3 regions of the Streptomyces sp. MB09-01 genome follow, and region 2 is predicted to be linked to each of the others. Evidence: riboswitches for the same ligand, from Rfam matches in the RefSeq annotation. Region 2 holds a riboswitch; each other region holds the start of a gene.
What was found. A riboswitch is a leader RNA that binds a small molecule or an ion and turns the genes downstream of it on or off. The one in region 2 is predicted to bind cobalamin.

Region 1 (9,433 bases), on a different contig from region 2:
CCAGCCCGGTGGTGAAACGGCGCACGCCGACGGAGTTGAGCGCGGCGACGGTCCGTGGCTGCGCGGGCGTGTCCATGGGCGCTCCTGCCTGGCGCTGATACGCGCAACGTCGATGACGAGAATATTATCGCGCTCACATATCGATCGCTCTTATTACGCGATATCAGGTGCGGAGCAGGGCACCTCGGCGCTCACGGGGCAGTGACAGGCCTGCGGCCGCGCGGGCGCCAGCCTGCCACCGAGGGCCTACGGCACACCGACTGCTGCTGGGTGACGCAGTGGATTCCGCCGCCGCCGACGCCGAGGCGGTCGATCTTGAGCCGTTCGACGACGCGGTCGGGGAAGAGGCGGGTCAGCGTGGCGCGCGCCGGCCAGCCCGGGAAGCCCGCCGCCTGACCGCGGGGCCGAAGGGAACGGCAGCCCGCGGCACCCGTTGTCAGACCCCTCCCCCATGATGGAGAGCTTCAAGGGGGCATGGAGGAGGGGCGAGTTGGAGAAGCTCACCGCGGCGGAGCTGAGGGATGTATTCCGCCTGTCGGAGGCCGCGTGGTCACGCATCGCGGCCGGCATGACCGACCCCGTCGATCCCGCCGGCACCGAAGGCGAGACGAAGTGGTCCGGACATGACTTCGGCCGGTGGCTCGCCGCCGAGCATCCCGGCCTCGCGGGCAAGGGCCCCCTCCTGCTGCGCCCGGCGCCCGCGGTCAAGCCCCGCTACCTCGGCGGTGCGTACCGGACTCCCGAGGACGACACGACCGTCGATGCCGAGCTCTTCGCAGGGCTGTGGCGGACGCACGCGGGCGTCGTCGCCGTCGTCTATCCCCTGTACGGCATCGGCGACGCGGGGAGGGAAGTCCTCGACGTCCACGACGACGCCGACACCTTCGTCTTCGTCGACTACGCCTACGGTCTCGACGGGCCCGAGCTGCGGGCGGTGGACCGGGACCGGCCCGAACTCGTCTACGACCCGACCTGGGCGCAACTGGCCGCCCATGTGGGGACCCGCGTCCCGTTCTGGCCCGGCTCGCTGCGCCGCGAGCAACACCTGACCGCGTGGCGGCCCGGGGACGAACCCCGGCCGGTAGAGGTGATCACCTTCCCTTCCTGGGAGCCGCTCTACACGCTGGCGCGGCAAGAGCCCGAAGGCTCCCCGCTCCGGCACGCCTGTTTCACCATCGGCCACCGGATCCGGGCCGCAGCCGCGGACAGCGCCACCGAGGAGATGGAGAACCTCCGCAGCCGGGCGGGTTCTGCGAGGGCCTCGATGGTGTTCCCGGCCGTGCCGGACACGGCTGATCCCGGTCTCGCGCAGGTCGCGACGGACGACGTCGTCGGCGCCGGACTCGCCGAGCTCTGCACACGCACCGACGACCTGGCGGTGGAGTGCCTGGAACAGGTCAGCGGGTGGAGCGGCGCCAAGCACCTTCCGTTCGGCGGCACGTTCCAATTGATGCGGACGGAGGTCACCCGGGCCGGAGCCGAGTGGATCAACCGGCTGCGTGCCGTGCCGCCGACCGCACTCCACCGGGTGTGGGAGGAGGACTACGACACCGTGGGGACCTTCGTCGATCCGGCGACCGGAAGCCCCGTGGTCGCCGTCAAGGGGAAGTTCAGCTCCCGCGACGCCCGGGAGATCACCTATATCGGACGGGCACCCAAGCGCCTTCCCGCCGGCTCCGTCCTCAAGGAGATCGTCCTCGACAAACCGATCTGGGTGCGTACCGGCGACGGCGTGCTGTACCCGGCCCCTGCCATGGACGCCCCGGGGCTGTCCTGGGGATACAGCGGCTCGGGGCCCATGACGCTCGCCGAGTACGTCGGGCGGCTGCTCGACGACGGGGGCAGCCACGCCGTCACCTACGACGACGACGACTCGAAGGACGAACCCGGACTCCGGGCGTTCTTCCGGATCAAGCACAAGCGGGGCACGCGCATCTCGCGACGGGAACTCGTACGCGCGCGCAACGCGTCCTGACCGGCCCGCACCGCCCCACCCCGCCCCAGCCGTGCTGACCGGCGTCCCTCCCGAAAGGCCCTGCGTCCATGCCCCGACACCGCCCGCGCCCCGCCTGGCAGGTCGCCGACTTCTTCGCCCTGGAGCGGGAAGCAGAGGTGTACCTCGCCGCGGTGGACGCCTGCGTGGCCGAGCCGGCCGCCGCACGGCGCCTGGGCGTGCGCCCGCAGGCGACCGCCGAAAACACCCGCGCGAACATGCTCACCGAGGCCAATGTCTCACGGGCCGTCGAACCCTGCCGGGACACGCAGGAGCACTTCCGTTCCCTGCTCGAAGAGAGGGAACGGCTTCGTCGACGGCTCGACTACCTGCGCAACGGAACGCATCCGGCCACCGTGGTGCTCGGCTCGACCACACTCCTGACCCTCCTGTTCCTCGCCTTCGCGTCCTGGACCACGGCCCTCGCCGGCGCCGTGATCCCGCTCCTGACCGCCACCGCGGTGTGGCGGCACCCGGTGTGGCGCATGAGCGTCCTGCTGAACCTCCGGGAATGGCGTCTGCGGCCGGCCCTTCTCCTGCTGAGCAGGAGGACGGCATGGGCCGAAGCCGCCTGGCGCCGGGACCTCCAGGAGAACGGGGTGCGCCCCCTGGTCGCCCGGGTGGTGCAGGCGCTGCTCGGTGAGGACCACGACTCGCTGCTCCTCGCCGACAGCTACGACGGCCTGCGCTCCCCGCGCAATCCGCAGTACGTGATAGACAGCCCGGCTGCCCGGAGCCTCGCCCGCAAGATCGTCCAACTGGAGAGCGGCGGGACCATCGCGGTCAGCGGTTCCCGGGGCGTGGGCAAGTCGACCCTCCTGGAAACCTGTGCCAACGACGCCGGGTTCGCGGTCGTCGTGCAGGCACCGGCCACGTACTCCCCGTACGACTTCCTGCTGTCCCTCTACGTCAGGACGTGCGAGAGGTACCTCGTCCACCGGGGCTACGTCCCTCCCGCGTTCGTCCGGCTCTCGACCTTCCGCAGGGCGGCGCGCCGCCTGTTCCCCGCCCTCCGGAACGCGCTCACCCTGCTGGCCTTCGGGCTGGCGGCGGGCGCGCTCGTCGTCCTCGGCCTGGCCGCGAGCGCGCGCTCCCTCGCGACCCGGTACGAGCGTCCGTTGCGTACGCGCGCGGCGGAGTACGGGCACCGGGCGGCCGACGTGGTGGCGGACGTCTGGCGGGGCGAGCGGATCGGGACCGCCGTGCTCGTCGTCGTCGCCGGCATCGCCCTGTGGAGCCTGCGGCGGTGGAGCCGGTGGGCGGACCTCCGCCGGGGTGCCCGGTACGGGTTGGTCGCGATCGGCGCGCTGCTGGCCGTGGCCGCGTTCCTCTCGCTGTTCTTCGACAGCGGTGTCCGGAGCGTGGTGGGGAACATCGACGAAGACCCGGAGAGTCTCCTGCTGCTGCTCGTGGCGCTGACCGGAGTGGCGAATCTGATGCCCGAACGGCAGTGGGAATTCCGGGGGCGGTTGCTGCTCGGTACCGTCGCCCGCGGACGGATCGCGGTCGGCGTGCTCCTCGTGTCGCTCGCGCTGCTCCTCACCAGGCCCGTGGCGCAGGCGATCGTGACCGACCCCGAGAACCCCCTCCGCCTCGCCTGCGTCCTCGCGGGACTGCTGCTGGTCAAGGCCGGCTCCTGGACCCCTCCGGACCCGACGCCGTCCCTCGTGACGGCCTGCCGCGACGAGCTGTACCGGCTGCAGACCATGCAGACGGCGTCCTCTGCGGTCACGTCGGGGGCCGCACAGCTCCTCACCACGCACACGGCCTCGCTGTCGACCCTGCCGCCGAACTTCCCCGAGCTGGTCTCCGACTTCCGTGACCTGCTGACGGGCATCGCCGCCGAGCAGCACCGGCTGCAGGAGCGGGTCGTGATCGCGATCGACGAGCTGGACCGGCTGGGCTCGGACACCGAAGCGCTCGCGTTCCTGAACGAGATCAAGGCCATCCTGGGCGTGCCCCACGTCCACTACCTGATCTCCGTCGCCGAGGACGTCGGCGCCTCCTTCGTACGCCGCGGGCTTCCGCACCGCGGCGTCACCGACAGCTCGCTGGACGACATCGTGCACGTCCTGCCGTGCACCCTGGAGGAGTCGAAGAAGATCCTCGGGCGTCGGGCGTCCGGTCTCTCCGAGCCCTACAAGGTGCTCACGCACGCCCTCTCGGGCGGAATACCCAGGGATCTCATCCGCTACGGTCTGCGCCTGGACGAGATCACGTCCAAGACCCGGCTCATCGAACTCACCGACATCTCACGTCAGTTGATCCTCGAAGAGCTCGCCGACACGCTCGCGGGCTTCCGCACGCTCCTGAGCAAGCAGCAGTGGACGCCGCGGACCAGCGCGCTCCTCGTGGCGTTCCGGAACCTGACGGGCCATCTGCGTGCCGGCTGCCCCTGCGTCTCCGTCGAGCTCCGGCGGGCCCTGGAGCACGTGGCCTTCCACGATCTCCACCGGCACCTGGGCGAGGAAGCCGCCGCGGAGATTCCGGACGTGGCCCGGAACCTCATCGACGAGGCGTCGGCTTACGTCCTGTTCTCGCTGACCCTGCTCGACGTCTTCGGCGAGGGTGACCTGGCCCGCCGCCGGGACGAGGCTGCGTCACGAGGCCCCGAAGGGGACCTGGATCTCCTGGGCCAGGCCCGTCAGGAGCTGGAGGTGTCCCCGTACAGCGCACGACAGCTGATCGGCTCCATCCGTACCGCGTGGCGGCTCACGGACGGCCCGGCCGCCGGCCTTCCGCCGACGGTCCCGCCCGCCCGCAGCTCCGACTGCCCCCGCCACCCTCAGACTGAGGCCTGAGAGCTGTGCGGTGGGGCCGAACACGCTTGAGGAGTACGCCCTTTGAGAGGACGGGCTGGAGGCGGAGCTGCGGCTACCGGTCTGGCTGCGGTAGCGCGTCCCGCCCCGGCTGGCCCTGGGTGTGTGGGGGCGGCCCGAGCGGGGGTGCCGGCCTCGCGGGTAGGCTGTGAGCGCAGCTGGTTCGCACCCGTCAGCCGGACGGGGTGCGTCGTAAGAGGGAACCCGGTGGGAATCCGGGACTGCCCCGCAGCGGTGAGCGGGAACGACCGCCGTCATACGCACTGGGACCGGAACCGGTCCTGGGAAGCGACGGCCAGTAGGAGCCCGCCGGGAGACCGGCAGGCGCGCCCGCGAGTCCGAAGACCTGCCACTGCCCGCATGACGAAGCGTCGTGCGGGGTTCCCGAGGCACACCTGCCCGGGACCTTTCTGCCGCGACTCGCGAAGGAGAGTTGACGTGGCCGACCAGACCGTCACCACCGCTGGGTGGGTTGAGCACGACACCGGCCTCCCCGACCTTAACGTCGACGTCGACGTCGACGTCCCGGGGCCGATCCCCTCGTAGGCGACGGGCCGCCCGGCAGGCCTACGAGACGCCCTGCCCCGGCGCCGTGGCCCGGCCGTGCGGGGACTCCGCCTTGCCGTCCCCGCGAGCCGTAGCGCGAGTTCACCCCGCGCGGCCCCGTGCGCCCGTCCGCTCCTGTGCGCCTCCCGACAGGGCGCGAAGAACATCCGATCCATCCGCGGTGAGAGGACCAACCATGCCCCGCAACCACCCGAAGACCGTGCTGTCCGCACTCGCCGTCGCCCTGCTCATATCCGGCTGCGGAGGCGGCACCGCGCCCTCCGCCACCCCCTCGCCGGGCGCGACCGCCGAGGGCTTTCCGGTCACGGTCACCAACTGCGGGGTGACGAGCACCTATCAGCGTCCGCCGCAGCGCGCGGTGTCGCTGAACCAGCACGCGACCGAGGTGATGCTGGCCCTCGGCCTGGAGAAGTCGATGGTGGGGACGGGCTATCTCGACGACAAGATCCTCCCCGAGTACCAGGCCGCCTACGACAGCGTGAAGGTCCTCTCCAAGGAATACCCGTCCTTCGAGGCACTCCTGGAGGCCGAGCCCGACTTCGTCTACGGCGGGTGGACGTCCACCTTCGACGAGAAGGAGGGCCGCAGCCGGGCCGCCTTCACCAAGGCGGGGATCAACACCCGCCTCAACACCGAGGAGTGCCCCACCGGCCCGGTGGACGTGGCCGCCATGGACGAGGAGATCCGCACGGTCGCCAAGATCTTCGGCGTGCCCGAGCGGGCCGAGGAGCGGCTGGGGAAGCTGCACGCCACCCTCGACAAGGTCGAGACCGGGCTCACCGGCGTCACCCCGGTCAAGCTCTTCGTGTACGACAGCGGCGACAAGACGGCCTTCACCGCGGGTGGCAAGGGCATCGGCAACGAGATGATCCGGCGGGCCGGCGGGGCGAACCTCTTCGCCGACCTGGACAAGGCCTTCGGCGACGTCTCGTTCGAGCAGGTCGCGCAGCGCGCGCCCGAGGCCGTCGTCATCTACGACTACGGCGACCGGTCCGTCGAGGACAAGAAGAAGTTCCTGCTCGCCCATCCGGCGCTGAAGGACGTGCCCGCGATCAAGAACCAGCGGTTCGCGGTCCTGCCGCTGTCCTCCACGGTGGTCGGCGTGCGGGTGCCGTCGGCCGTCGAGTCGCTGGCGCGTCAGCTCCACCCGGGACTCGTCCAGTGACCGGGGCCAAGGCACCGGCACCCGTGGGGACCGGCCTTCGTGAGGAGGCCCGGCCCGGCCGGCGCGAGGAAGGCCGGCCCGGCCCCGCGCGCCGCCCCGGGATCCCGTACGCCCTGGTGCTGGCCCTACTCGGCGTGCTGGTGGCCGGCGCCGCCACGGCCGGCATCGCGGCCGGCTCGATCAGCGTCCCGGCCGACCAGGTGTGGGGCATCCTGCTGCACCGCGTGCACCCGTCCCTCGCCGAGCCGACGTGGACCCCGGTGCGCGAGACGATCGTCACGGACGTCCGCCTGCCCCGGGTGCTGCTGGCCGGGGTGGTCGGCGCGGGTCTGTCGGTGGCGGGAATGGCGCTGCAGGCGCTGGTCCGCAACCCGCTGGCCGATCCGATGCTGCTGGGCGTGTCCTCGGGCGCGTCGGTCGGCGCGGTGCTCGTCCTGGTCCTGAACCTGACGATGTTCGGGCTGTTCACCCTGCCGGTGGCCGCGTTCTGCGGGGCCCTGGCCGCCCTGGTCGCCGTCTACTTCCTGGCCCGTTCCGGCGGGCGGATGACGACGGTGCGGCTGGTCCTGGCCGGTGTGGCCACGGCCGAGGTGCTGTCGGCGCTGGCCAGCTTCCTGATCGTCACCTCGAACGATCCGCACAAGACGCAGTCCGCGCTGCGCTGGATGCTCGGCGGACTGGCCGGCACCACCTGGACGACGGTGTGGATCCCGGTCGGTGCGGTCCTGCTCGGGACGGCCGTCCTCCTCGGTGTCTGCCGTCCGCTCAACCTCCTGCTGGCCGGCGAGGAGGCCGCCGCGGCCCTCGGTCTGGACGTGCACCGGTTCCGCGGCGCCCTGTTCACCCTGGTGGCCCTGATGATCGGCACGATCGTCGCGGTCAGCGGGCAGATCGGCTTCGTCGGACTGATCATGCCGCACGTGGTGCGGCTGCTCGTGGGCGCCGACCACCGTCGCGCGCTGCCCGCCGCGGCCCTCCTGGGGGCGGCGTTCCTGATCTCCGCAGATCTGGCCGCGCGCACGTTCATGAGCCCGGAAGAGATACCCGTGGGCATCCTCACCGCCCTCGTCGGCGGTCCCTTCTTCCTCTGGCTGATGCGACGGAAGGCTGCCCGGTGACCGGCCGACCGACCGCAGAGCCCGGTTCCCTCCGCGCCGAGGAGGTCAGCGTCGTGGTGAACGGCAAGGCGCTGGTCCACCGGGCCTCCCTGCACGTGGCGCCCGGCGAGGTCGTGGGCCTGGTCGGCCCCAACGGCGCCGGCAAGTCCACCCTGCTGCGCACCTTCTACCGGGCGGTGCGGCCCACATCGGGCCGGGTCCTGCTCGACGGCGAGGACGTCTGGCGCATGCCGGGCAAACGCCTCGCCCAGCGCCTCGCGGCCGTACTGCAGGAGACGTCCGGGGACTTCGAACTGACCGTGTACGACGTGGTGGCGATGGGCCGCACCCCGCACAAGCGGGCCTTCGCGGGCGATGACGCGGACGACCGCGACGTCATCACCCGGTCCCTGGCGCAGCTGCGCGTCGACTCCCTCGCGCACGCGCCGTTCGACCGGCTGTCGGGCGGGGAGAAGCAGCGGGTCCTGATCGCCCGTGCGCTCGCCCAGCGCACGGGGACCATGGTGCTGGACGAACCGACCAACCACTTGGACCTGCGCCACCAGCTGGACGCACTGCGGCTCGTGCGGCGGCTCGGCGTCACCGCCGTCGTCGCGCTGCACGACCTGAACCTCGCCGCGGCGTTCTGCGACCGGATCTGCGTCATGACGGGCGGCCGCGTCGTCGCCACGGGGGAGCCCGCGCAGGTGCTGACGGCGCCGCTGCTGTCCGAGGTGTACGAGGTCGAGGCCGAGGTCATCGCGCATCCGCGCACCGGGGTGCCGTTCGTCAGCGTCCTGCCCGGCTGCGAACGGCCGGCCTACGGAGCGCCGGAGGGAGGAGAGCCGGCCGTTCGCCGGGACTGACCGGTAGGCCGCCGTCCGTGCTCCAGGGCGTCGGCGGCGACGTGTCCGGCCGGGTGGTGCACGCCGTACGGCGGCACGCCGGCCGCGTGGGCCGGGTCGCCGGAAGGAGTTCGACGCGAACGGGTGCCGACGGGAACTCGCACCGCACCGCGCACGACTACCTCTCCGGCGGTCCCGCACGGATGACCGCGACGGGCGCAGCGCCGTACACGTACCCAGGAGCTGGAGAGCCGATGACCGGAAGGCAACCCGAGACCCGCCCCCGCCCCGCCTGGCCGCGCTGGGCGCCGCCGCCGGCCCTGGCCGGCTTCGTCGTGCTCCTGGCAGCCGTGTTCGCCCTCTCCTACGGGGTGGGATCCGCCGCCGGGCCGGTCGCTCCCGGCCTGCACCGGACCGGCCCCGACGCGGGATCCGGCGGCGGCATGGGCGGCATGGACGGTACGCATCCGGGGAGCGGGCGGTGACCGCGGACGCCGTGGGCGGCACCCTGACCACGACCGACCTGACCGTCGGCGGTATGACGTGCGCGGCCTGCGTGAACCGGGTGGAGAAGCGGCTGGCGAGGCTCGACGGAGTGACCGCGGCGGTCAACCTCGCCACCGGGCGGGCACGGGTGAGCCATCCGCCCGCCGTGACCGTCCAGGACCTGGTCGAGGCGGTGGAGCGCGCCGGTTACACCGCCGAGCCGCCCCCGGCGCCCGTACCGCGTGAGGAGTCCCCGCCTGCCGAGCAGCCCGCCGACGCCGAGAGCGAGGGCCAGCGCGCGGAGCGCGAACGGCTGTTGATCACCGTGCTGCTCTGCGCCCCCGTCCTCGTGCTGTCGATGGTGCCCGCCCTGCAGTTCCGCAACTGGCAGTGGCTGTGCCTCACTCTCGCCGCTCCGGTCGTCGTGTGGAGCGCCCTGCCCTTCCACCTGCGGGCGGTAC
Region 2 (9,433 bases):
AGCGGCCGTCCGAGTGGGCATGGTTGGATGCCAGTAAGAGTGTCCGCAAGGCTGCACCGTTGTCCCCCAGCCACCGCTGGGAGGGTGCCCCCAGGCAGGCGGGAATCGTGAGGATCTTCGGGAAGGTACGGCATCGGCCCTCCGCCTCGTGGCGGCAGGCCACCGACCGCGCGTTCACGCTGATCGGCGACGGGCGGTACGAGGACGCGGGCGCGCTCCTGACCAGAGCCGCGGACCTGGAGCCCTGGCTGTCCGAGTCCTGGTTCAATCTGGCCCTGCTGCACAAGTTCCGGCACGACTGGGAACAGGCACGGGCCGCCGGACTGCGCGCCGTGGCCCTTCTGGACCGCGAGACCGGCGCCCCGGACTGGTGGAACGTCGGCATCGCCGCGACCGCGCTGCAGGACTGGCCGCTGGCGCGGCGGGCCTGGCAGGCGTACGGGCTGAAGGTGCCCGGCGACGCGCACGGCGCGGGCGGCAAGGGCAGTGGCGAACCGGTCGGCATGGAGCTCGGCAGCGCCGCCGTGCGGCTCTCGCCGGAGGGCGAGGCCGAGGTGGTCTGGGGCCGCAGGCTGGATCCGGCCCGGCTGGAGGTGCTGTCGATCCCGCTGCCCTCCTCGGGGCGGCGCTGGGGCGAGGTCGTGCTCCACGACGGGGTCCCGCACGGCGAGCGGATCACCGCGGCCGGCCCCTCGTACCCCGTCTTCGACGAGATCGAGCTGTGGGCGCCGTCGCCGGTGCCGACCTGGGTGGTGCTGCTGGAGGCGGCCACCGAGGCGGACCGCGACGCGCTGGAGCAGCTGGCCTCGGACGCGGGCTTCGCCGCCGAGGACTGGTCCTCGTCGGTGCGGCTGCTGTGCCGGACCTGCTCGGAGAGCGAGATGCCCAGCGACGAGGGCGACGGCGAGCACCTGGATCCGCACGACCACAGCGAGCCGGGGCACCCCGGACCGCTGGGGCACCGTACGGCCGGCTCCGGCTCCCTGTGGGTGCCCGAGCGCGAATGCGGTATCGCGGCGCCGGCCGGGCTGGTGCGCGGACTGCTCGACGGCTGGGTCGCGGACAGCCCGGGCACCCGTGAGTGGCGGGATCTCGAAGAAGTCTGCTGAGCCGGGCCGTAGGCTGTACGGGCACATCGGTGGCCATTGGCGACCACCGGTGACTTGGACTTACGGAAGGCGTACGGCGGACATGTCGCAGCAGGAGAACGAGGTTGTCGAGGTCGTGAACGACGGGTACGTCGTGGACACGGAGGACTGTGCGGAGCGCGAGCTCGCCCACCGTGAGCGCGGCACCGCCCGCCCGATCACCGTCGTCGGCAACCCGGTCCTGCACAGCGAGTGCAAGGACGTCACCGAGTTCGGCGACGAGCTGGCGCAGCTGATCGACGACATGTTCGCCAGCCAGAAGGCCGCCGAGGGCGTGGGCCTCGCCGCGAACCAGATCGGCGTGGACGCGAAGGTCTTCGTCTACGACTGCCCGGACGACGACGGGGTGCGGCACACCGGTGTCGTCGTCAACCCGAAGCTCGTCGAGCTGCCCGCGGGCACCCGGGTGCTGGACGACTCGAACGAGGGCTGCCTGTCGGTCCCGACGGCGTACGCCTCGCTGGCCCGCCCGGACTACGCCGAGGTCGAGGGCCAGGACGCCCAGGGCAACCCGATCAAGGTGCGCGGCACCGGCTACTTCGCCCGCTGCCTCCAGCACGAGACCGACCACCTGTACGGCTACCTCTACATCGACCGCCTCTCGAAGCGGGACCGCAAGGACGCCCTGCGGCAGATGGAAGAGGGCACCCCGCGCTACGAGACCGTCCCGAACGCGTAGCCCCCTCGGCCGGCTAGGCGGCCTGCGGGCCCCGGAAGGCGCGCCGGAAGGAATTCGGCGTGGTGCCCAGGGTCCGCAGGAAGTGGTGGCGCAGGGCGGCCGCGTTGCCGAAGCCGGAGCGGCCGGCGATCGCGTCCACCGTCTCGTCGGTCGACTCCAGCAGTTCCTGGGCCAGCAGGACCCGCTGGCGCAGCACCCACTTGTACGGGGTGGTGCCGGTCTCCTGGAGGAAGCGGCGGGCGAAGGTGCGCGGTGACATGTGCGCGCGCTCCGCGAGCTGCTCGACGGTGATCTCCTCCTCCAGGTGGCGGGCCATCCACTCGATCACCTCGCCCACGGTGTCGCAGGAGGTGCGCGGCAGCGGCCGCTCGATGTACTGGGCCTGCCCGCCGTCCCGGTGGGGCGGTACGACCATCCGCCGCGCGATGGTGTTGGCCACCTCGGCCCCGTGCTCCTGCCGGACGAGGTGCAGGCAGGCGTCGATGCCGGAGGCGGTGCCGGCGGACGTGATCACCGGGCCCGCGTCGACGTAGAGCACGTCCGGGTCGACCAGTGCCCGCGGGAAGCGCCGGGCCAGCGTCGCCGCGTGCATCCAGTGCGTGGTGCAGTGCCGGCCGTCCAGCAGTCCCGCCGCCCCGAGCACGTACGCGCCGCTGCACACGCTGACCACCCGCGCTCCCCGGTCCACCCCGCGGCGCAGCGCCTCCAGGAGCGGTTCCGGGAACGTACGCTCGCCCGCGTCACGGAAGGCGGGCACGCAGATCAGGTCGGCACTCTCCAGCCGCTCCAGCCCGTGTTCGGGGGAGACGGTGAAGCCCGTGCCGGACATGGCCAGGGGGCCTTCCTGCGCCGCGCACACGGCGAAGTCGTACACCGGCAGTCCGTGATCGCTGCGGTCGATTCCGAAGACTTCACAGAAGATCCCGAACTCGAAGGGGGCGATCTCGTCGAGGAGGGCCACGGCCACGTTGGTCAGCATGACTCCAGTGTGGCAGTAATTCGCTCTTTCATGACAGTCCTGCCACTGTGCGAGTTTTCCCCACGGGAGGACAGTGGAGACATGAACACGCTCCTGAGCTACCTCACCGTCCTTGCCGTCGCCGCCCTGGTGCTCGCCCCCAGCCTGTACGGGGTCCTGCGCGACCGCCGGATCGACCGGCAGCTGCGGGCCGTCGAGACCCGCCTCGTATGGCTGCCGCGCCAGAAGGCGGGCGGCCTTCCGCCCACCCGTCGGCCCCGCGCCCGGCACACCGGGATGCACTGGGGCCCCGTCGCCCACTGAGCCGGGGCGACCGTGCACACGGGCAGCCGGACGATCGGGCGCCGGAAACGCGAGAAGCCGGGACGCGGTGGTGAACCGCATCCCGGCTTCGCGGCGCTACCGCGTCCCGACCGGGGGACCCCGGAAGACCGGGGACCTAGAAGTCCTCGTCCAGGTCGACCGTGCCCTCGACCGCGACCTGGTAGGCCGACGGACGGCGCTCGAAGAAGTTGGTCAGTTCCTGGACGCCCTGCAGCTCCATGAAGGAGAACGGGTTCTGCGAGCCGTACACCGGGGCGAAGCCGAGGCGGACCAGACGCTGGTCCGCGACGCACTCCAGGTACTCGCGCATCGACTCGGTGTTCATGCCCGGCAGACCGTCGCCGCACAGGTCGCGGCCGAACTGCAGCTCCGCCTCGACGGCCTCCTTGAGCATGTCGGTGACCTGCTGCTGGAGGGCGTCGTCGAAGAGCTCCGGCTCCTCCTTGCGGACCGTGTCCACGACCTCGAAGGCGAAGTTCATGTGCATGGTCTCGTCACGGAACACCCAGTTGGTGCCGGTGGCCAGGCCGTGCAGCAGGCCGCGCGAGCGGAACCAGTACACGTACGCGAAGGCGCCGTAGAAGAACAGGCCCTCGATGCACGCGGCGAAGCAGATCAGGTTCAGCAGGAAGCGGCGGCGGTCGGCCTTCGTCTCCAGCCGGTCGATCTTCTCGACCGAGTCCATCCACTTGAAGCAGAACTGCGCCTTCTCGCGGATGGACGGGATCTCCTCGACGGCGTCGAACGCGGCCGCCCGGTCGTCCGGATCGGGCAGGTAGGTGTCGAGCAGCGTCAGGTAGAACTGGACGTGCACGGCCTCCTCGAACAGCTGGCGCGACAGGTACAGGCGCGCCTCCGGGGAGTTGATGTGCTTGTAGAGCGTCAGCACCAGGTTGTTCGAGACGATCGAGTCACCCGTCGCGAAGAACGCGACCAGGCGGCCGATCATGTGCTGCTCGGCCGGCGTCAGCTTCGCGAGGTCCGCGACGTCCGAGTGGAGGTCGACCTCCTCCACCGTCCACGTGTTCTTGATCGCGTCCCGGTAGCGCTCGTAGAAGTCCGGGTAGCGCATCGGACGGAGCGTGAGCTCGAAGCCCGGGTCCAGGAGGTTCTTGTTGTCGGTGGAGCTCATTACTGGCAGGCCTCGCAGGACTCGGGGTTCTCAAGGGAGCAGGCGAGCGCGTCCGCGTCGGCCACGGCCTGCGGGAGCGCCGCCGGAGTGGCGGCCTGCGCGGCGCGGGCGATCTTCGTCGCGGGGCGCGAGCGCAGGTAGTAGGTGGTCTTCAGACCCTGCTTCCAGGCGTACGCGTACATCGAGCTGAGCTTGCCGATGGTGGGCGTCTCCAGGAACAGGTTCAGCGACTGCGACTGGTCCAGGAACGGCGTACGGGCCGCCGCCATGTCGATCAGTCCGCGCTGCGGGATCTCCCACGCCGTGCGGTACAGCTCGCGGACCTCGGCCGGGATCCAGCCGAAGCCCTGGACCGAGCCGGAGGAGTCGCGCAGCGCCTCGCGGGTCTGGGCGTCCCACACGCCGAGGGCCTTCAGCTCCTCCACCAGGTAGCCGTTCACCTGGAGGAACTCACCGCTGAGCGTCTCGCGCTTGAAGAGGTTGGAGACCTGCGGCTCGATGCACTCGTACACGCCGGCGATGGAGGCGATGGTGGCCGTCGGGGCGATGGCGAGGAGCAGGGAGTTGCGCATGCCGGTCTCGGCGACGCGGGCGCGCAGCGCGTCCCAGCGCTCCGGCCAGTTCAGCTCCACGTCGTAGTGGTCCGGGTGCAGGACGCCGCGCGCGGTGCGGGTCTGCTCCCAGGCCGGCAGCGGGCCGCTGCGCTCGGCCAGGTCGCACGACGCCTCGTACGCCGCGAGCATGATGCGCTCGGAGAGCTTGGTGGAGAGGGCCTTCGCCTCGGGGGAGTCGAAGGGGAGCTTCAGCTTGAAGAAGACGTCCTGGAGACCCATCGCGCCCAGACCCACCGGACGCCAGCGGGCGTTGGAGCGGCCGGCCTGCTCGGTCGGGTAGAAGTTGATGTCCACCACGCGGTCGAGGAAGGTCACGGCGGTGCGGACGGTCTCGTCCATCCGCTCCCAGTCGATGTCGCGACCGTCGGCCGTGTCGATGACGAAAGCGCCCAGGTTGACCGAGCCGAGGTTGCAGACGGCCGTCTCGCCGTCGTTGGTGACCTCGATGATCTCGGTGCACAGGTTCGAGGAGTGCACGACCGTGCCCGGCTCGGCGGTCTGGTTCGCCGTGCGGTTGGAGGCGTCCTTGAAGGTCATCCAGCCCTGGCCGGTCTGCGCGAGGGTGCGCATCATCCGGCCGTACAGGTCGCGGGCGGGCATGGTCTTGCGGGCCAGGCCCTCCGCCTCGGCCTTGCGGTAGGCGGCGTCGAACTCGTCGCCCCACAGGTCGACCAGCTCGGGCACGTCGGCCGGGGAGAACAGCGACCACTCGGCGTCCGCGTTCACGCGGCGCATGAACTCGTCCGGGACCCAGTGGGCGAGGTTCAGGTTGTGCGTGCGGCGCTGGTCCTCACCGGTGTTGTCGCGGAGCTCCAGGAACTCCTCGATGTCCGCGTGCCAGGTCTCCAGGTAGACGGCGGCGGCGCCCTTGCGGCGGCCACCCTGGTTCACGGCGGCGACGGAGGCGTCGAGGGTCTTCAGGAACGGCACGATGCCGTTGGAGTGGCCGTTGGTGCCGCGGATCAGGGAACCGCGGGCGCGGATGCGGGAGTACGACAGGCCGATGCCGCCCGCGTGCTTCGACAGGCGCGCCACCTGGTGGTAGCGGTCGTAGATCGAGTCGAGCTCGTCCAGCGGGGAGTCCAGCAGGTAGCAGGAGGACATCTGCGGGTGCCGGGTGCCGGAGTTGAAGAGGGTGGGGGAGGAGGGCAGGTAGTCGAGGCGGCTCATCAGCCGGTACAGCGAGGCCACTTCCTCGACGGCCTGGACACTCTCGTCCGCGGCGAGGCCGCAGGCCACGCGCAGCATGAAGTACTGCGGGGTCTCGATGACCTGACGGGTGATCGGGTGGCGCAGCAGGTAGCGGCTGTGCAGGGTGCGCAGGCCGAAGAAGCCGAAGCGGTCGTCGGCGCCCTCGGCGAGGGTGTGCTCGACCAGCGCGTCCAGCCGGTTCGCGTGCGTGCGCACGAACTCGGCGGTGCGGTCGGCGATGAGGCCCTCGCGGTGGCCGACCTCGACGGAGGCCGAGAAGGAGGTGGAGCCCTGGCTCGCGGCCTCGTCGCGCACGGCCAGCGTCAGCAGCCGGGCGGCGAGCTTCGAGTACGCGGGGTCCTCGGAGATCAGACCGGCGGCCGCCTCGGTGGCGAGAGCGCGGAGTTCGGCGTCGTCGGCGGCGGAGCTGCGGCCCCGCAGGGCGGAGGCCGCGACCCGGCCGGGGTCGGTGTCGGGGAGGTCCGCCGTAAGTTCGGTGAGGGTACGCAGCAGCGTGGCCCCCGGGCCCTCGGTGTTGTCGCCAGAAACGGACTCGGCGCGCGGTGCGGAAGGCGCGATGGTCACGGCGGGAGCTCTCCCTCGCTCGGCCCGGTCATCGGCGGAGCGGGGCGCGGGCGGGCGCATGCGGGCGTGACGGGAACGCGTACACACCGCATGGCGTCCACCGGCCCAACCGCGAGGCCCGGACGTGTCGGCACCCGGTTCGGTCGAGCCGGGCGCGCTGTCGGCAGGTCCTCGGACTTGGCATCCGGTAGGCGGACACTTCATACCGTTGCGGGACAGTTCCGGATTCACACCGGATTCCCCTGCGAGACAGCAGCCTTGAGCATACATGTGGGGGCGGCCGTATGCGGCAACCCCCACATGTAGTGTCGGCGCGGCTACAGCTTGAGCCGATACGCGAGGAGTGTCAGACCCGGGATCGGCGCCCAGTCCCGCTCGGGAACGCGTACGAAGCCCAGTCGCGCGTAGATCCGATGAGCACCCGTCATGCTGCGCTGGGTGGAGAGCACCATGGCGGCCACGCCCTCGATCGCCCGCGCCCGCTCGACGCACGCCCGCACCAACGCCTCGCCTACGCCCTGGCCGCGCCCCTCGCGGGCCACCGCGAGCATCCGGAACTCGGCCTCGTCCGGGCCGGCGATGTCGGCGAGCGGACTCCCGGGTGCGGCGAAGGTCACTCCGCCCAGGATCCGCCCGTCCCGCTCGGCGACGAGCACCTCGGCCAGGGCGGCCCGGCCGGCCACGTCGCGCAGCACGTTCAGGTAGCCGTCGTCCTCGTTGAAGTCCAGGTGCCCGTCGGCGAGATAGGCCTGGGCGGTGATCTCGCCCAGCTCCGCGAACTCGGCAGGCTGGGCAGGTCTGATCGTGATGTCCATGCGGTCGAGTGTGCCGGAGGCGCGCGAAGGGCCCCGCCGGATTTCGGCGGGGCCCTCCGGTGTGGCTCAGCAGCAGCGGAAGCCCTTGCGCGGGTCCGCCTCGCGCGCGTCCGTGCGGGCGCGTTCGAAGTCCCGGCGGCTCAGGACCTCCGCGTCCGGGTCGTGGGAGCGGGTGTGGGCGACGTACCGGTCGTACGCCGCCTCTCCCGAGAACTCCCGTACGTAGAACCGGGCCCGGGCCAGCGCGCCGCGCAGCCGCGGGAAGCCGCGGGCGCCGCTCGTGAGGCGGCTGGGGCCGCTCGTGAGGCCGCTCATGAGGACAGCGGCTCCTTGACCCGTCCGCCGCCCGAGTCGAGGCCCGCCGCGGCGAGCTCCGCCCGCTCCTCGGCGGTCGGGATCAGCCCGGCCGGGGCGACGATCTTCGACTCGGTCCACGGGACCTCGGTGAGGGCCACCGACTCCGGCTTGCGGACGGCCTTCAGGCAGGTGCGGGCCGCGTCCAGCAGCACGATGATGATCAGCAGGGCGAAGAGGGCCGACAGCACCCCGTCCACCGTGGCGTTGGTGACCACGGTGTGCATCTCGTCCATGCTCTTCGCGGGCTTGAGCACCTTCCCGGCGTCGATGCCCTCCTGGAAGGTGCTGCGCTGCGCGAAGAAGCCGATCTTCGGGTTGTCGGAGAAGATCTTCTGGTAGCTGGCGGTGAGCGTCACGGCCACGTCCCACGCCAGCGGGACGGCCGTCACCCAGGCCCACTTGAGGCGGCCGGACTTGACCAGCAGGGTGGTGCAGACGGCCAGGGCGACCGCGGCGAGCAGCTGGTTCGCGATGCCGAAGAGCGGGAACAGCTGGTTGATGCCGCCCAGCGGGTCCTTGATGCCCACCCACAGGAAGTAGCCCCAGGCGCCGACGACGATCGCGCTCGCCAGCCAGACGCCGGGCTTCCAGCTGACGTCCTTGAAGGACTTGTGCAGGTTGCCGAGGGTGTCCTGGAGCATGAACCGGCCGACGCGGGTGCCCGCGTCGAGGGTGGTGAGGATGAACAGCGCCTCGAACATGATGGCGAAGTGATACCAGAAGGCCTTCATGCCGGCCCCGCCGATGACCGACGAGAAGATCTCCGACATTCCGAGTGCGAAGGTCGGAGCGCCGCCCGTACGGGACAGCAGGCTGGCCTCCTCCACGTCCTTCGCGGCCTGGGTCAGCGCCTCGGGGGAGATGGCGAAGCCGAAGTCGGTCACCGCCTGCGAGGCGGTTTCGACCGTGGTGCCGATGACCCCGGCGGGGGAGTTCACGGCGAAGAAGAGGCCGGGCTCGATGATGCAGGCCGCGATGATCGCCATGACGGCGACGAAGGACTCGGTCAGCATCGAGCCGTAGCCGATGACCCGGACCTGGGTCTCCTTCTGGATCATCTTCGGGGTGGTGCCCGAGGCGACCAGCGAGTGGAAGCCGGAGAGGGCGCCGCAGGCGATGGTGATGAAGACGAACGGGAACATCGAGCCGGCGAAGACCGGGCCGTCGCCCCGCGAGGCGAAGTCCGTGACCGAGGGCATCTTCAGCATCGGCATCGCGATGACCACGCCCAGGGCGAGCAGCGCGATGGTGCCGATCTTCATGAAGGTGGAGAGGTAGTCGCGGGGTGCGAGCAGCATCCACACCGGCAGCACCGACGCGATGAAGCCGTAGGCGACCATCCAGATGACCAGCGTCTCCTTCTCCAGCGTGAAGGTGTCCGCGAAGGAGGACTCGGCGACCCAGCCGCCCGCGACGATGGCGACCAGGAGCAGGGCGACACCGATGGAGGAGACCTCGGTGACCCGGCCCGGCCGCAGCACGCGCAGGTAGAAGCCCATGAAGAGGGCGATCGGGATGGTCATGCCGATGGAGAAGACGCCCCAGGGGGAGTGCGCCAGGGCGTTGACGATGACCAGCGCGAGCACGGCCAACAGGATGATCATGATGG
Region 3 (9,433 bases), on a different contig from region 2:
CAGGGGCCGGCTGTGCCGGTTCTCCAGCTCGCCGACGATGCCGAGGAGCCCGAGGGAGTCGAGCCCCCACTCGTCGAAGCCCGAGTCGGGGCGGCTCGCCATGGCCTCGGGGTCGACGTTCAGGCCCGCCCCCTTCTTCATCAGGGCGGCCAGTTCTTCCATGGTCAGTCGAGGGGTCATGACGGCCATCTCCTCAGGCTCGGTCCGGCGTACGCCGGTCGGTGATCAGGCGCATTTCAGAGCGCGCGAGGAAGCGTGAGAGCTCTTGGTCGGTGGTGGGGACGCCGTCCTTGGCGCTGTCGAGCAGGCGGGCCAGCACGGCCGCCTTGTGGCCGCCCTCGACGCCGAGCGTCACGGCGGGCCGGGCGTCGAGCGGGCCGCGCATGTCGAGGAGCCGGACGACGATGTCGTCGCGCTGGAACAGGGTGCTGGCCTCGATGGGGTTGGCCGGGTCGTCCACGGCCGCCTCGTCCTGGCCGGCGAGCAGCCGGGCGAGCGCCATGCCGCACCCGCTCTTGGCGGGGTAGAAGAGCGCGTGCCGCCGGACGTCCGCGTGCTCGCGTCCGCCGCCCGCCACGTGGTGCACCGCGGGGAGCGCCGCCCGGGTGAAGAACATCCGGGCGGATCCGGGGTCGCTGAGGTCCCGGTCCTGTTCCAGATACGGGTTGATGGCCTCCTCCAGGGCCTGCACCTCGGGCTGCTGGGCCACGTGGCGCAATGCCGCGAGGAGGTCGCCCTCCACCTCGACCGCCCGTACGACCCTGTTCCCGTGCATGAAGAGCGAGGTGCGGCGGAGCCGGGTGTTCGCGTCGACCTGCGCCTGCGGGGAGGTGTACCCGGCGAGCAGCTCCGCCACGACGGGTTCGCTGCCCGGCTTCACGGTGAAGGTGAGGGCGTGGCGGACCACGCCGTCCCCGCGCCGCGGGGCGACCTGGAGGCGGCCCCCGGACCGGTCCCCGAAGACCGCGGCCTCGGGGGATGAGCCCGGGGGCGAGAGGGAGAAGACGGCGGAGGCCGGGACGGGGACGGGGTCCTTGGCGGTCTCCCGCAGCACGCTGAAGCGCAGCGAGCGCGTGTCCCGTACGCAGCCGTGGAGCGGCTGCACCGAGGCGACGTGCTCCTCGCTGTTCACCCAGGCCAAGAACCGCGGTGCGCTCTCCCACTCACTGGTGATGAGCCACTGCGAGGGATTCTCGATCGACTGGCACAACTCGTCCCGGATGTGTCCGGGAACGGAGGACACCTGCTTGCGGAGATGCTCGTAGACCTCCAGGAACTGGTTCTGCGCTCCGTCGTACAGATCCAGCAGCAGCACGACCCGAAGCCTCGAGCCGTCGAAGGCGGACTGGGATATCCGTTCCGACAAGGTTGTCATCGTTCACACTCCTTCGAGACCACACGGTCGCCACGGGGCGGCGCCACCCGAACCGATCGTTGTCCCGCAATCCCCCCGGCGCGAGAGGAGAGAACCAAGCGGGTGAACGGGCGAGGGAAGCGCCCTCGCACAGGGCATGGAAGAGCCATGAAGGAAAACGTCGACCACCGCGTCCCTGTCCTCATCGTGGGCGGCTCGCTGGTGGGCCTGTGCACCTCGCTGTTCCTCGGCCGGCACGGCATCAGCCACATGCTGGTCGAGAAGCACGCGGGTACCTCGATGCACCCGCGTGGACGCGGGATCAACGTACGGACCATGGAGTTGTTCCGCGTCGCCTGTGTCGAGGAACGGATCCGCGAGGCGGCCTCTGTCCTGGCGGACAACCACGGCATCCTGCAAGGCGGCTCCCTGACCGGTGAGGACCAGGAGTGGCTGTTCGAGCAGATCGACCCGGGGGGTGCGATCGCCCGCTTCAGCCCGTCGGCATGGTGCCTGTGCAGCCAGAACGACATCGAGCCGGTACTGATGTCCGTGACCCCCGGGCTCGGGGCCGACCTGCGGTTCTCCACCGAGCTCCTCTCCTTCGAACAGGACCCGGGCGGTGTGACCGCCATCGTGAAGGACCGCCGTACCGGGGAGCACAGCACGGTGCGCGCGGACTACCTCGTCGCCGCCGACGGGCCGCGCAGCCCGGTGCGGGAAGCGCTCCGGATCGGCCAGAGCGGCTCCGGGGACCTGTTCCACAACGTGAGCATCACCTTCCGGTCCCGCATGCTTGCGGACGTGGTCGGCGATCGGCGTTTCATCGTGTGCTACCTGACCAAGCCCGACGCCGACGGGGCCCTGCTGCCGGTGGACAACAGCGAGCGGTGGGTCTTCCACGCGCCGTGGCACCCCGACCGCGGCGAGACCCTGGAGGACTTCACCGACGAGCGCTGCGTCGATCACATCCGCCGGGCCGTCGGCGCACCCGGCCTGGACGTCGAGATCACCGGGAAGGCTCCGTGGCACGCGGCCGAGCGGGTCGCGCAGCGGTACGTGGCCGGCCGGGTCTTCCTGGCCGGTGACTCCGCCCACGAGATGTCCCCCACCGGGGCGTTCGGCTCCAACACCGGCATCCAGGACGCGCACAACCTGGCCTGGAAGCTCGCAGCCGTCCTGGACGGCGCGGCCGGCCCCGGGCTGCTGGAGACGTACGAGACCGAGCGGCTTCCGGTGGCGCGGGCGACGAGCGAGCGCGCCTCGGCCCGGTCCGCCGAGCACAGCCACCCGGGGTACGAGCCCGACCCCGAGACCGTTCCCGAGGCCCAGCCCGAGCCCGCCCCGGGCGGGGGCGGACGGCAGGGCGGTGTCCTGTCCGTGGCCATGGGCTACCGCTACAACGAGGGCGCGGTCCTGGGCACCGACCCCGACCGGCCGGTCGTGCCCGAACGGATGCGTCTGTGCGGCGAACCGGGCACGCGCGCGCCGCACATGTGGCTCCACGCCCCGGGGGAGGAGCAGCCGAAGTCCACCCTGGACCTCTACGAGCGGTCCTTCGTCCTGCTCAGCTCCGAGGGCACGCCGTGGAGCGGGGCGGCGGGATCCGTCGCCAAACGGATGAACGTGCGCCTGGACGCCTACGCCATCGGCAACGGACCGGAGGCCGACCTGATCCCCTCGAGCGCCGGCGACTGGGCCGAGGCGCACGGCACGACCCCGGCCGGGGCGGTCCTCGTCCGCCCGGACGGCTTCGTGGCCTGGCGCTCGGAGGAGGCCGTGGCTGATGAGGAATCGGTCCTGTACAAGGTCCTGACCACCCTGCTGGACCGGTACTGACCTCCCCCTCCCGGATCCCCGCGCCGCCCGGGCGACGCGGGGATCCTCCGTGTGCCGGTCCCGCCGCGCCATCCGGATATTGGACAACCCTGTCCGTTGACGACGAACGCCATCTACTCTGGCCGGGCAGCTGGTTCGCACCCGTCAGCCGGACGGGGTGCGTCGTAAGAGGGAACCCGGTGGGAATCCGGGACTGCCCCGCAGCGGTGAGCGGGAACGACCGCCGTCATACGCACTGGGACCGGAACCGGTCCTGGGAAGCGACGGCCAGTAGGAGCCCGCCGGGAGACCGGCAGGCGCGCCCGCGAGTCCGAAGACCTGCCCGTTGCCCGAGCGCGAACGACCGCGCCCGGTTTCCCGGTGACCTCGTGGGCGGGTCGGCGTGCTTCAGGCGGATCGTTCCGGCGTGTACCTCAGGCGTACGCGCGTCCGGCGGTCCGCCCGTTCCGGCACCCCTTCGCAGCCCAGGCCCGTCACCGGGTCCATGGAGACACGCTCGCGAAGGAGAGTTCCGTGACCACCGAGTCCGCAGCCGCGGCAGTACAGGCCACCGTGTACGGCTACCCCCGCCAGGGCGGCAGCCGCGAACTGAAGAAGGCCGTCGAGGGCTACTGGAAGGGCCGCGTCACCGCCGACGCCCTCCGGGAGACCGCCCGTGACCTGCGCCGGACCAACTGGCAGCAGCTGGCCGACGCCGGCATCACCGAAGTGCCGACCGGCGACTTCTCGTACTACGACCACGTGCTGGACACCAGCGTGATGGTCGGCGCCGTCCCCGAACGCCACCGTGCCGCCGTGCGGACCGACGCCCTCGACGGCTACTTCGCCATGGCGCGCGGTACCCAGGAGGTGGCGCCGCTCGAGATGACCAAGTGGTTCGACACCAACTACCACTATCTGGTGCCCGAACTCGGCCCGGACACCGTGTTCACGGCGGACTCCTCGAAGCAGGCCGCCGAACTCGAAGAGGCACTGGCGCTCGGCCACACCGCCCGCCCGGTCCTGGTCGGGCCGGTGACCTACCTCCTGCTGGCCAAGCCGGCCCCCGGTGTCGCCGCCGACTTCGAGCCCCTGACCCTGCTCGACCGCCTGCTGCCCGTGTACGCCCGGGTCCTGGCCGACCTGCGCGCGGCCGGAGCCGAGTGGGTGCAGCTGGACGAGCCCGCCCTCGTGCAGGACCGCACCCCCGCCGAACTGAACGCCGCCGCCCGCGCGTACCGCGAGCTCGGCGCCCCGGGCGACCGGCCCAAGCTGCTCGTGGCCTCGTACTTCGACCGGCTCGGCGAGGCCCTGCCGGTGCTGGCCAAGGCCCCCGTGGACGGGCTCGCCCTGGACTTCACCGATGCCGCCGCCGCGAACCTCGCCGACCTCGCCGCCGTCGGCGGCCTGCCCGGCAAGCGCCTCGTCGCGGGCGTCGTCAACGGCCGCAACATCTGGATCAACGACTTCGAGAAGTCCCTGTCCACCCTCGGCACCCTCCTCGGCCTCGCCGACCGGGTCGACGTGGCCGCCTCCTGCTCCCTGCTCCACGTCCCGCTGGACGCCACCGTCGAGCGGGACGTCGACCCGCAGGTCCGCCGCTGGCTCGCCTTCGCCCGGCAGAAGACCGCGGAGATCGCCACGCTCGCGCGCGGCCTGGCCGGCGGCACCGGCGCGATCGCGGCCGAACTCGCCGCGAACCGGGCCGACCTGGCCTCCCGCGCCCGCTCCACCGTCACCCGCGACCCCGCCGTGCGCGCCCGGACCGCGGCCATCACGGACGCGGACGGCCGCCGCTCCCAGCCGTACGAGGAGCGCGCGACCGCCCAGCACGCCCGCCTGGGCCTGCCGCTGCTGCCCACGACGACCATCGGGTCGTTCCCGCAGACCGACGAACTGCGCGTGGCCCGTGCCGACCTGCGGGCCGGCCGCATCGACACGGCCGGCTACGAGGAGCGCATCGAGGCCGAGATCCGGGAGGTCCTGGCCTTCCAGGAGAGGGCCGGGATCGACGTCCTCGTGCACGGCGAGCCCGAGCGCAACGACATGGTCCAGTACTTCGCCGAGCAGCTCACCGGCTACCTCGCCACCCAGCACGGCTGGGTCCAGTCCTACGGCACCCGCTACGTCCGCCCGCCCGTCCTGGCCGGCGACATCTCCCGCCCCGACCCGATGACCGTGCGCTGGACCGCGTACGCCCAGGCGCAGACCGGCCGCCCCGTCAAGGGCATGCTCACCGGCCCCGTCACCATGCTCGCCTGGTCCTTCGTCCGCGACGACCAGCCGCTCGGCGACACCGCCCGCCAGGTGGCGCTGGCCCTGCGCGACGAGGTGAACGACCTGGAGGCGGCGGGCACCTCCGTCATCCAGGTGGACGAACCGGCGCTGCGGGAGACCCTCCCGCTGCGCGCCGCCGACCACGCCGCCTACCTGGCGTGGGCCACCGAGTCCTTCCGGCTCACCACCGCCGGGGTCCGTCCGGACACCCAGATCCACACGCACATGTGCTACGCCGAGTTCGGCGACATCGTCGACGCCATCGAGGCCCTCGACGCCGACGTCATCAGCCTGGAAGCGGCCCGGTCGCACATGCAGGTCGCCGACGAGCTCGCGGGCGCCGACTACCCGCGCGAGGTCGGCCCCGGCGTCTGGGACATCCACTCGCCGCGGATCCCCTCCGTGGCCGAGGCGTCGGCCCTGCTCCGCAAGGGTCTCGCGGCCATCCCTGCCGAACGGCTGTGGGTCAATCCCGACTGCGGCCTGAAGACCCGGGCCTGGCCGGAGACCAGGGCCTCCCTGGAGAACCTGGTCGAGGCCGCCCGCCAGGTGCGCGCCGAGGTCACCGCCGACGGCGCCTGATCCGGGGCCCCGGCCGCCTCAGGCGGAGCGCGGTGGTGCGACGCGCTCCCGGTCGGGCGGCCGGGCCCCGTCGCCGTGGTCGCCGGAGCCGCCGGCGCAGTCGTCCCCGACGAGGCCCGCCACGTGGTCGGTGATCGTGTCGAGGATGTCCGTGGAGATCGTTTCGTCGCCGAGCACGAGGTGGTTGAGCGTCAGCCCGTCCGTCATGGCGGCCAGATAGCGGGCCAGTACGGTCACGGGGACGCGGAGTTCGAAGCCCATGTGGTGACGGAGCTGTTCGATGAGCTCGGTGTAGGTGTCGGCGTAGAGCTGGTACTGGCGTCGGGCGAGGTGCTCGAAGCCGGGCCGGCGCAGGGCGTACTGCGTGAGTTCGTAGGTGAGCATGTGCTCGCCCGGGTGGGCGGACACGTGGTCCCAGTACGCCTGGAAGCCGGCCCGGACGGTCTCGCGGAGGGTGGCCTTCGGCTGGATCGCCTCCTTCACCACGGTGATGCTGTGCTCGGTGATCGCCGCCATGACGGATTCGAGCAGGGCCTGCTTGGAGTCGAAGCAGTAGTGGAAGACGCTCAGCGACACGCCGGCCTCGGCGGATATCGACCGGGTCGTCGTCCGGGCGACCCCGTCGCGGGTCATCGCGCGGATGGCGGCCTCGGTCAGCTGCCGGCGCCGGTCGGCCGACGGCATCCGTGCCATGGGCGGTCCCTTCGGTTCGTGCTGCTGTGCCGGGCGGTGCGGTGGGACACGGGCGGTGCGGCGGCGGGAAGGCGGCCGGGGCCGGCCGGATCGCTGAGGATCCGGCCGGCCCCGGCACCGGACACCGCCCGGGCGGCGTCAGCTGCTGTAGACGCCGACCTCGTGGAGCGAGTACCCCCACTGGGTGCCGCGCTGCAGTCCGTGGACGCGTACGTACCGGGCCGGGGTGCCGGCGAACTGCGCCGTGTCCAGCCCGCCGTCACCGGTGGTCGTGGACCAAACGGACTGCCAGTTCGTGCCGTCGCCCGAGAGCTCGATCCGGTACGACTTCCCGTGGGCGCGTTCCCACTCGAGGGTGACGCGCTTGACCAGGCCCGGTGTCCCGAGGTCGATCCGGAGCCACTGGTCGTCGCTCCAGTCGCTCGCCCAGCGGGTGCCCGTGTTCCCGTCCACGGCCCGCGAGGGCGCGTAGCTGACGAACGGGTTCCACTCGGACGAGCTGGCCGAGGCGGGGGCGCCCGCGGCCAGGTTCACCCCGGCCTTGTGCTTCTCGGACGAACCCCACGTGGTGAGGTAGGACTCGGCGCCCCGGAACAGGTCGTCCACCACGTCCTGGCCGCCGGTGATCCGGATGTCCTCGATCCAGTCCGGGACCAGGCCGTAGTGCGAGGCGCCGTCGGTGTTGAGGTCCCAGGTGCGCGCGCCGGTGGTCTGCTTGTCGATCACGGAGCCGCCGTCGGTGCTGCGGAACGGGTAGCGCACCGGGTTCGGGGCGTCCGCGCCGCGGGGGCCGGGCCAGCCGCCCACGCCGTTCATGTCGGTGCCGTAGCCGTAGCCGACCTTGTACTTCTCGCGCAGCGCATCCGTGCGCCTGGCTTCCGCGCTGAAGGCCTCGGAACCGCTCATGTACTGGGCGACGAAGCCGCCGAGCCGGTACACCCGCTCCGTCCAGTCGAGGTCCATCCAGCTGTGCGAGGAGATCACGCCGGGGTACGACTCGGATTCGAGGATGTCGAAGGCCCGGCCCGCGGCCTTGACCCCCATGTGGTCGATCTCCAGCATCATCTTGCGTTTCATCATGCCGCGCACCGCGTACTCGCCGAGCTCGGTGAGACCGCGGGTGTTGCACTGCGCGTCAGCGGCGTACGAGGGGACCGCCACGCCCGCCGGGAGCTGCTTCTGCGCTTCGGGCGCCGCCGCGAGGCCGATGGGGTTGTCGTGCTGCGGGCCCTTGCACTTCTCCGTCTGCCAGAAGGTGCCGGTGGACAGGAACTGGCCCACGTTGATCGCCGTGCCGAGCGCGCCCTGGTCGAAGCGGACCCCGCACAGGGCGTTGTCGAACTTGTGGCACAGGAACATGCTGCGCACGCCCAGCTTGTGCAGCTCGTCCAGGCCGCGGTCGATGTCCTCCTTGCTGCACTGCGCGATGTCCAGGATCTGCTTGCAGCCGAACGGTTCGGAGGTCTCGACCCCGAGGACGACTGCCAGCTTGCCCTGCTCGACGACGTCGCGGGCCTGCGCGGAGTCGGTGACGATCCGGAACCAGCCCTTGCCCGGCCCGCCGTACATCTTGTCGATGTACGCCTGCATGTCGTACGTCTTCTGCGCCTCCAGGCGGATGGCGGTCATCTCGTCGCAGCCGCGGTCCTTGAAGAAGTAGACCGAGCAGATGACCCCGTTGGTGACGAGGTCGTTGACGAGCACCCGCTGGCCGCCGCGCCAGGCGCGTTCGACCCAGGCGTAGTAGTTCTGCTGGTGGGTCAGCGAGTCGTGGGCGGGCCAGTCCTTGAAGGTCGGCCAGCCGTTCGGGTCGTGCTTGCCGTCTCCGCCCTTGGTGATGAAGTCGAAGATGGCGAGCGTGCCGTCCGGATAGTGCTCGGGGCAGTCCTTGAGCGCGTCGGCGACCCCCTGCTCGGAGAACGGCTTGCCGCAGATGAGACGGCCGCCGAAGCCCTCGTTGGACATCAGGTGGTCGTGCGCGTCGACGAAGCCCCGGACGCGTCCCTGGGAGTCGGTTCCCTTGAAGGGTTCGCCGGTGACGTCGATCTCGGAGTCGGGTGCGGGCCGGGCGACCGGGTTCCACCAGCCGGGGTCGGCGGCGGAGGAACTGGGCACGGGGCCGAGCACCATGGCCACCACGGCGAGGAGCAATGACAGGACCGCCAGGGGCCTACGCCTGTGGTGCGTGTGTCGGGAAATGGTCATCACTCACGTCTTCGGTCAGTGGATGGCGCGGTCGAGGAGCCGGATCCGTCCGGGGGCACGACGGCCACGGCCGCACGGCACGGCTGTGGCTCGCTTGTCATGGCCCGCACAAGCGGTGGGACGAGAATCGCCACTGGCGGCAGCAGAGTCAAGAGTCCGGGACAGATGACCTGATGGATCGTCAGTCCGGCCGGATCGGATCACCGGGACGACGTGCCGGCGGTGTCGGTGGGGCGTGCGACGATCCCAGGCATGATCGCCTCGTTCGCCGCCCTGCTGCCCACCGCGGGTACCCACGCCTCGACCACGTACGCCGACTGGGCCGCCGCCCACGACCCGGACGCGGCCGGGACCGCGCGCGCCCTGATCGAGGACATGCGCACCGAACTGGGCCGCTCCCGGACCAAGCCCGGCCGGTTCGTCGACACGATGGCGGCGCGGGCGCGACGGCTGCCGCCGGCGCACCTGCCGTGGTTCTGGGACACCGTGGGGCACCGGCTGATC

Region 1: it holds a riboswitch for cobalamin, as region 2 does, so the genes downstream of both, PV721_RS19650 (ABC transporter substrate-binding protein) here and PV721_RS11470 (ribonucleoside-diphosphate reductase subunit alpha) in region 2, are expected to answer to the same signal.
Region 3: it holds a riboswitch for cobalamin, as region 2 does, so the genes downstream of both, metE (5-methyltetrahydropteroyltriglutamate--homocysteine S-methyltransferase) here and PV721_RS11470 (ribonucleoside-diphosphate reductase subunit alpha) in region 2, are expected to answer to the same signal.

The regions. Positions count from the first base shown of each region.
Region 1 is NZ_JARAYQ010000087.1:7,859-17,291, forward strand. Features, by position in the region: partial or broken gene PV721_RS19630 (ABC transporter ATP-binding protein) at 1-76, opposite strand, end outside; gene PV721_RS19635 (agmatine deiminase family protein) at 192-440, opposite strand; gene PV721_RS19640 (hypothetical protein) at 491-1,975, shown strand; gene PV721_RS19645 (P-loop NTPase fold protein) at 2,044-4,794, shown strand; cobalamin riboswitch at 4,955-5,181, shown strand; gene PV721_RS19650 (ABC transporter substrate-binding protein) at 5,555-6,544, shown strand; gene PV721_RS19655 (FecCD family ABC transporter permease) at 6,568-7,662, shown strand; gene PV721_RS19660 (ABC transporter ATP-binding protein) at 7,632-8,507, shown strand; gene PV721_RS43965 (hypothetical protein) at 8,525-8,971, shown strand; gene PV721_RS19670 (heavy metal translocating P-type ATPase) at 9,025-9,433, shown strand, end outside.
Region 2 is NZ_JARAYQ010000039.1:713-10,145, reverse strand. Features, by position in the region: gene PV721_RS11495 (hypothetical protein) at 108-1,109, shown strand; gene def (peptide deformylase) at 1,192-1,827, shown strand; gene PV721_RS11485 (helix-turn-helix domain-containing protein) at 1,841-2,806, opposite strand; gene PV721_RS11480 (hypothetical protein) at 2,888-3,109, shown strand; gene PV721_RS11475 (ribonucleotide-diphosphate reductase subunit beta) at 3,246-4,262, opposite strand; gene PV721_RS11470 (ribonucleoside-diphosphate reductase subunit alpha) at 4,262-6,652, opposite strand; cobalamin riboswitch at 6,797-6,928, opposite strand; gene PV721_RS11465 (GNAT family N-acetyltransferase) at 6,970-7,467, opposite strand; gene PV721_RS11460 (YbdD/YjiX family protein) at 7,534-7,782, opposite strand; gene PV721_RS11455 (carbon starvation CstA family protein) at 7,779-9,433, opposite strand, start outside.
Region 3 is NZ_JARAYQ010000140.1:11,618-21,050, reverse strand. Features, by position in the region: gene PV721_RS26275 (acyl carrier protein) at 1-180, opposite strand, end outside; gene PV721_RS26270 (SchA/CurD-like domain-containing protein) at 194-1,375, opposite strand; gene PV721_RS26265 (FAD-dependent monooxygenase) at 1,523-3,193, shown strand; cobalamin riboswitch at 3,308-3,534, shown strand; gene metE (5-methyltetrahydropteroyltriglutamate--homocysteine S-methyltransferase) at 3,707-6,031, shown strand; gene PV721_RS26255 (TetR/AcrR family transcriptional regulator) at 6,050-6,724, opposite strand; gene PV721_RS26250 (discoidin domain-containing protein) at 6,863-8,929, opposite strand; gene PV721_RS26245 (hypothetical protein) at 9,182-9,433, shown strand, end outside.